DNA from 2 places in the Streptomyces sp. NPDC058864 genome. Region 2 is predicted to be linked to the other one. Evidence: riboswitches for the same ligand, from Rfam matches in the RefSeq annotation. Region 2 holds a riboswitch; the other holds the start of a gene.
What was found. A riboswitch is a leader RNA that binds a small molecule or an ion and turns the genes downstream of it on or off. The one in region 2 is predicted to bind cyclic di-AMP.
Positions count from the first base shown of each region.

Region 1: linked by a shared signal. The riboswitch ahead of ACFW3D_RS21940 (transglycosylase family protein) and the one ahead of ACFW3D_RS05655 (M23 family metallopeptidase) in region 2 are both predicted to bind cyclic di-AMP.

Region 1 is NZ_JBHYMQ010000028.1:57,011-60,819, reverse strand. It holds gene ACFW3D_RS21950 (GNAT family N-acetyltransferase) at 30-521, shown strand; gene ACFW3D_RS21945 (aldo/keto reductase) at 586-1,593, opposite strand; cyclic di-AMP (ydaO/yuaA leader) riboswitch at 2,236-2,427, shown strand; gene ACFW3D_RS21940 (transglycosylase family protein) at 2,430-3,581, shown strand; gene ACFW3D_RS21935 (SAM-dependent methyltransferase) at 3,790-3,809, shown strand, end outside.
Region 2 is NZ_JBHYMQ010000004.1:269,286-273,094, forward strand. It holds gene ACFW3D_RS05650 (GntR family transcriptional regulator) at 102-794, opposite strand; gene ACFW3D_RS05655 (M23 family metallopeptidase) at 1,017-1,781, opposite strand; cyclic di-AMP (ydaO/yuaA leader) riboswitch at 1,797-1,953, opposite strand; gene ACFW3D_RS05660 (class I SAM-dependent methyltransferase) at 2,239-3,087, shown strand; gene ACFW3D_RS05665 (M16 family metallopeptidase) at 3,155-3,809, opposite strand, start outside.

The DNA of each region.
Region 1 (3,809 bases), on a different contig from region 2:
TATACCAAGGTGCGGCCGACCGTGAGGCGATGGCGGGCTACGTCGAGGAGGCACTCCAGGAGCAGGCGACCGGGGCCGCGCTCCCGTTCGCCGTACGGGACGTCCGGCGCGACGCCCTGATCGGCTCCACCCGGTTCCTCGACCTCGACTACTGGACGGCCACCCCCGCCTGGCCCGCGGGCCGCTCCGTGCCCCGCAGCGGCGCCGTGCCGACCGTCGCGGAGATCGGCAGCACCTGGCTCGCCGCCTCCGCCCAGCGCACCCCCTGCAACACCGAGGCGAAGCTGCTGCTGCTCGCCCACGCCTTCGACGTGTGGGGTGTGTTCCGCGTCACCTTCAAGACGGACGCGCGCAACGCACGCTCCCGGGCGGCCATCGAGCGCATCGGCGGCCGCTTCGAGGGCGTCCGCCGCGCCCACACCCGTGCCGTGGACGGCACCGTCCGCGACAGCGCGTACTACTCGGTCCTCGCCGAGGAGTGGCCCGGCGTCCGCTCCGCGCTGGAGGCCCGTCTCACCTGAGCCGGCCGCCGAAGCGGACGGGCCGGCCCCCGCGGGGCCGGCCCGTCCGTGCGCGCAGCTGCGGTTACGGGATGCGCACGCCGGCCTCGGCCGAGAGGCGGTCGATCTCGGCGAGCTCGTCCGCGCCGAGCGGGCCCGCGTCGAGGGCGGCGAGGTTCTGGTCGAGCTGGGTGACGCTGCTGGCGCCGATGAGGACGGAGACGACCCGCGGGTCGCGCAGCACCCAGGTCAGGGCCAGCTGGGCCAGGGTCTGGCCGCGCTCTCCGGCGAGCTTGTTGAGGGCGTGCAGGAAGGAGAGCTTCCGCTCGGTCAGGGCGTCGCGCTTGAGGAAGTGGCCGAGCGCCATCCGCGAGTCGGCCGGCACACCGTCCAGGTAGCGGTCGGTGAGCTGGCCCTGGGCCAGCGGCGAGTACGCGATGAGGGCGGTGCCGGTGTCGCCGACGGCGTCCAGGACGCCGTCCTCCGGGTCGCGCTGGAGGATGCTGTAGGCCGCCTGGTGGATCAGCAGCGGGGTGCCCAGCTCGCGCAGGATCTCGGTCGCGCGGCGGTGCGCCTCGGCGGGGTAGTTGGAGATGCCGGCGTACAGCGCCTTGCCCTGGCGGACCGCGGAGTCCAGGGCGCCCATGGTCTCCTCCAGGGGCGTGTCCGGGTCGAAGCGGTGCGAGTAGAAGACGTCCACGTAGTCCAGGCCCATGCGGCCCAGCGACTGGTCGAGGGACGACAGCAGGTACTTGCGGCTGCCCCATTCGCCGTACGGACCCGGCCACATGTCGTACCCGGCCTTGGTGGCGATGAAGAGCTCGTCGCGGTACGGACGGAAGTCCTGGGCGAGGAGCGTGCCGAAGTTGGCCTCGGCCGAGCCGGCGGGCGGGCCGTAGTTGTTGGCCAGGTCGATGTGGACCACGCCGCGGTCGACGGCGCGGCGCAGTACGGCGCGCTGGTTCTCCAGCGGCGAGGTGTCGCCGAAGTTGTGCCACAGGCCCAGGGACACGACGGGCAGCAGGACCCCGCTGCGCCCGGTCCTGCGGTATTCCATCGAGGCGTAGCGGTCGTCGGCGGCGAGGTAGGGCACGCGAGCTCCCGGGCGATGTAAGAAAATGTGCGGGATTGCGAGGCTACCGTCGCCGAATCGGCGCTGTCACGTCCGTTTTCCGGACGCAGGCCGCCGTCCACGTCCCTTCTCGCCCCGCCGGAGCGGCGGTTGTGGCGCACGCCACACCGCCGGCCGTGCCGGATCGGCGCATCCGGGAATCGCCGGCCGCCCTCGGCGGTTGGCTCAGGGGTGCCCCTCGGGACGACTCCTCGGGACGATTCCTCAGGGCGGCGCGGTCGGGGGCGGGTTGGATCGGAACACGTCCTGCCTTATCCGGCATTGAGGCGTCTAACCGGACATATGCGCCCACAGTGCATGCGTAATGAATCGATGCGTGATGGGTGTCACGTGCCGAACACGCAGCGGAGACCCCGGGCAACGCACCGTCCAATTTCCCCGCCGAAATTCACCGGGCGATATCACGTGATTACCGTGGGCCAATTTTCCGCCTACGCAGAGCGGACACTTCTCACGTAAAGTCACGGAAGGGATTGATCGACTTGCGGTCCGCCGCAGGGCGTGATTCGGCTCCTTGCTCCGGAAGGATTCCGTCGTTTAGCTTCCAGATCTCGCAGGACAAATGCCTGCGAGATTCTTCCGGGTGGAACGCCTAGTCCTGCCGCTGCCCGGACGCCGGATGACAAGACCGCACGGCAGGAGCGGGGGACCCAAGGTAGTTGCCGTTCCCGTTGGTCTCGGGACGGCTAGGGGTGAAGTCGCAGCGACATGCCTTTATTTGGCGTGCCCAATTGCGGCCGGGCATCTCCAGCCCGAACCCGACAGCTTACCTCGCAGGCGTCGGAGAGGAATTCGGCATGCCCGGTAAGGGAAAGCACCGTCGCCCGCGGAACACCCGCATCACCCGTATCAGCGCGCTGGCCGGCACCACCGGCGCGGCCGTGGCGCTCCCGATCGTCGGCGCCACCGGTGCCCACGCCGCTCCCGTGAGCGTCTGGGACAAGGTCGCGGCCTGCGAGAGCACCAACAACTGGTCCATCAACACCGGTAACGGCTTCTACGGCGGCCTGCAGTTCACCCAGAGCACCTGGGCAGGCTTCGGCGGCACGAAGTACGCCCCGCGCGCCGACCTCGCGACCAAGGCGCAGCAGATCGCCGTCGCGGAGAAGGTCCTGGCGACCCAGGGCCCGCAGGCCTGGCCCGTGTGCGGCCCCAAGGCCGGTCTGACCAAGGCGATGGCAAACCCGTCGGCCACCCCGGAGAGCGTCTCCGGCACCACCGCGAAGCCGGCCGCCAAGCCCGCCGCCCCCGCCAAGAAGGCCGAGGCGCCGAAGGCCGCCACTGCCGCGCCGAAGAGCGCGGGCGGCTCCTACAAGGTCGCCGGTGGCGACACCCTCTCCAAGATCGCCGATGCCCGGTCGGTCGACGGCGGCTGGCAGAAGCTGTACGCCGACAACAAGTCGGTCATCGGCGGCAACCCGAACCTGATCTACCCGGGCCAGGTCCTGTCCATGGGCGAGAAGGCCGCCGCCAAGGCCGCGCCGAAGGCGGCCAAGGCCGCCCCGGCGGCCAAGCCGGTCGCCGCCAAGGCCGCCAGTGCCTCCGGCTACACGGCCCCGCTCGACCGCGTCACCCTGGGCACCGCCTACCACCAGTCCGGCGCCATGTGGTCCAAGGGCTACCACACCGGTGTCGACTTCATCGCCTCGACCGGCACCAAGGTGAAGTCGATCGCCGCCGGCACCGTGGTCTCCGCGGGCTGGGGCGGCTCGTACGGAAACCAGGTTGTCGTCAAGCACGCCGACGGCCGGTACTCGCAGTACGCCCACCTGTCCGCGCTGTCGGTCTCGGCCGGCCAGTCGGTCTCCACCGGTCAGCAGCTGGGCCTGTCCGGTGCCACCGGCAATGTGACCGGTCCGCACCTGCACTTCGAGGTCCGCACCACCCCCGACTTCGGCTCCGACATGGACCCGCTGGCGTACCTGCGCGCCCACGGCGTCAACGTCTGACCGAACTGATCCACCGTCATCCGGCGGTAGCCTGTGCCCTGTTCCCTGCTTGTCGGGAACAGGGCACATGCCTTTGGTCTGTGACCGAAAACGGATCGAATATTTCCATTTCTTGTTTCCTCTCGAACGGTCGATCAGTAGCCTCTGACGCACGTGGTCGTGTCCACGACCACGTGTCCCGATCACCGACGACGAGCTGGAGCCGTTGATGGAGCGTCCCGCCTGGGC
Region 2 (3,809 bases):
AATGCGCCACGGAAATACCTCCGCACACAATTCCCCACTTTGTATACGGCACTACTGTTAAACCCGGCCGCGCGAAATGTGTACGGCGTGTTTCCGGTTCCTCACCGTGCCGCGGCGCCGCGCCCCGTGCTCTCCGGACGGCGCAGCCGGTGCACCGCCGTCGCCCGCTCCACATGGGCCGCCGTCAGCCGCCGGGCCCGCTCCGCGTCACCGCGCGCCACCGCGTCCACGACCGCCCCGTGCTCCTCCCAGGACTCCATGGCGCGGTCCGGGGTGTCCACCGCGTACACCCAGGCGATCTTGTGTCGCAGCTGGGTCAGCAGCGCCACCAGGGTCGGGCTGCCCGAGGCCTGCGCCAGCGTCTCGTGGAACCAGCCGTCCAGCGCGGGCAGGTCCGACAACTGGCGCCGCAGGGAACGCTCCTGGCCCAGCCGGACGAGTCCGCGCAGCACCTTCACATGGGCCTCGGTGCGCCGCTGCGCCGCCCGCGCGGCGCCCAGCGGCTCCAGCAGGGCACGGATGTCCAGCAGGTCGGCCGCCTCCTGCTCGGTCGGCTCGGCGACGGACGCCCCGGCGTGCCGGCGGGTCCGTACGAAGCCCTCGGACTCCAGGGTGCGCAGCGCCTCGCGCACCGGGACCCGGGAGACCCCGTAGCGCTTGGCCAGCTGCTCCTCGGTGAGCCGGCTCCCCGGCGCGAAGAACCCGCTGACGATGTCGTCACGGATCGCCGTGCACACCGCCCGGGCCGAATTCCGGCGGCCCGCACCGCCGGTCCCGTTCACGTCCGACCCCACATCGCAGGTTTCCTTTCGGTGCGCGCCGACGTCCGTCCTGCAATCCGCGCGCAACGGAGGAGCCGGCGTTTCTGCCGCGACTCTATTCCAGTGGGGCGCCGATTCCGACGGCCGTCCTGAATTCATGGAGCGTTTTTGGACACACCCGCGGCCGGCAGGCACCGGCATGCCGAAGGCCCCGGCGGGGGAACCGGGGCCTTCGGGTGGGGGGAGGGGAATGGCTCAGATGCGGACGCCCTTGGAGCGCAGGTACGCCAGCGGGTCCACGTCGCTGCCGTAGGAGGGGGCCGTACGCGCCTCGAAGTGCAGGTGCGGCCCGGTCACGTTGCCGGTGGCACCCGACAGGCCGATCCGCTGCCCCGCGGAGACGGTCTGGCCCACGGACACGCCCAGCGAGGACAGGTGGCCGTACTGGGTGTACATGCCGTCCGCGTGGCGGATCACGATGTTGTTGCCGTACGAGCCGCCCCAGCCCGCCTCGACGACGGTGCCGGCGCCGGCGGCGTGCACCGGCGTGCCGACGGAGGCCACGAAGTCCACACCGGTGTGGTAGCCGGAGGACCACAGGCTGCTCGTCGCGCGGTAGGGCGTGCCGATGGAGCCGGCGACGGGCAGTGTCCAGCCACCGAGCGTGCCGCGGCCCGCCGCGGCGCTCCGCGACGCGTGCGCGGTGCCGCCCGCCCGGGCCGCCTTGGCCTTGGCGGCCTTGGCCGCGGCCTCCTTGGCGGCACGTTCACGGGCGGCGCGCTTGGCCTTGGCGACGTGGGCGTCGTGGCGCTTCTGTGCGACGACGGCCGCCCGGTGCTGGGCCGACGCCTGGTCGGCGAGGTGCGTGGCCAGGTCCCCGGCGACGGCGGCGCAGCGGGCGAAGGCGGAGCCCCCGGTCCCGGCGTCGGCGGCCGCGGCGGGCACGACGAACGCGCCGGTGGTGACGGTGGTCAGCGCGGCGGCGCCGGCCAGGGTGGAGCGAATGGAGAACGACGCCATGGGCAGGCGGAGATCCTTTCCTTCCTTCTCGCCTACCGGGTTAGCTGACGGGTTCGGAGCAGGAAGGTCTCCTACGGGCGGCGGCACGCCGCCCGATTCACCCCAGGGACTTCTCGTGTGGGTCCCCGGCTCCCCAGGCTCACGCCCGACGGGGACTCGGCGATCGTTGCTCCGGTGCCGCGGGAGGCGGCTGCTTCCGCCGGGCAACCCGAGGACGCTAACCGCGCGTTGCTCCCGTCTCCAAAAAAATCCGGCAATATGTGCGGGATGCCACACCGGACGCCAACCGGTCGCAACCGTCCGCAATACCGCGCCGCCCCGGCCCCCGGCGGTATGCGCGCTTCCGGGAGCCCCGGCGCGGCCGCGCGACGCCGCGGTGCGGGCCGCGTGACCGGCGTCACGGAGCGGCCCTGCCGTCCGGGGCCCGGCGGCGGCACCACGTACGTAGGGTCACGGGATGACCACGACACCAGGAGCGGCCGCCGACGCCGCCCGCGCCGCCGAGGACTTCCTGCGCGCCTTCCACGACCGGATGCCCGGCCGCCAGTCGAAGGGGGCCGAGGCCGCCCCCACCCGCGACGGGCGGACCGGTTACGAGGTGCTGGCCGAGCGCGTCGCGGGCGCCCGGCGGGTCCTGGACCTCGGCTGCGCGGACGGCGCCCTGCTGGAGCTGCTCGCCGGGCGCGGCGCCGAAACGGCGGGCGTCGACCTGTCGGAGGGCGAGCTCGCCCTCGCCCGCCTGCGGCCCGCGCTGGCCGGCGCGGATCTGCGGCAGGGGCGTGCCCAGGAGCTGCCGTTCCCCGACGCCTCGTTCGACGCCGTCGTCTCCCACATGGCGCTGATGCTGATGTCGGACCCCGACCGGGTGGTGGCCGAGGCGGCGCGGGTGCTCGCGCCGGGCGGCACGTTCGCGGTCGCCGTCGGCGGCGGCTCCGTGCCCGGCGAGGCCGTGGAACTGTTCCTGGAAGTGGCCGTGCCGTACTTCCGGGCGGCACCGCCGGAACGCCGCGTCCCGCGGCTGGGCGACCGCAGGACACGGACCCGGGAGGGTCTCGACGGGCTCCTCGCACCGCTGGGCTTCGCGCCGCTGTCCTGGGAGACGGTCGTCATGGCCATGGACGGGACGCCCGACGAGGTCTGGTCGACCCTCAGCGGGATGTTCTACGACATGGAGGTCCTGGACGAGGAGCGGACCGCGCAGCTGCGCGCCGAGTTCCTGGAGCACGCGCGCGCCCTGGCCGGGCCCGGCGGGCGCATTCCGTGCGGCATGCGGGTCCATGTGGCGGCGGCCCGCCTCGGCCGCTGAACGGCCACCGGCACACCGCGGCCCCGGGTGCCTCGAGGGCGCCCGGGGCCGCGGTGGGCAATACCGGTCAGCCGCCCGTGACGACCTCGACCGGGCCGATGCCCAGCTCGCGGATCGGGTCCGCGATGACGGAGGCGTCGCCGACGAGGACGACCACGAGCCGGTCCAGCGGGAACGCGTTGACGGCCGCGGCCGTCGCCTCGACCGTGCCGGTGGCGGCCAGACGCTCGTAGAGCCGCGCCTGGAAGTCGTCCGGCAGGGACTGCTCGACCTGGTCGGCGAAGGTGCCGGCCACAGCGGAGGCCGTCTCGTAGCGCAGCGGTGCCACGCCCACCAGGTTCTGCACGGCGGCGTCGCGCTCCTCGTCGGTGAGGCCCTCCGCCGCCAGGGTGCGCAGCACCTGCCAGGTGTCGGCCAGCGCGGGCGCGGTGACGTCGGTCGCCACGGACCCGCTGATGCCGAGCAGGGAGACGCCGGTGCCCTCGGGAGTGGAGAGCAGCACCTGCCCGAAGGCACGCACGCCGTACGTGTAGCCCTTCTCCTCGCGCAGGACGCGGTCCAGGCGCGAGGTCAGCGTGCCGCCGAGGCAGTACGTGCCGAGCACCTGGGCGGCCCAGACCGGGTCGTGGCGGTCCGCGCCGGCACGGCCGATGAGCACCTGGGTCTGGACGGACCCGGGCCGGTCGACGATCACGACGCGACCGGTGTCGTCCGCGGTGATC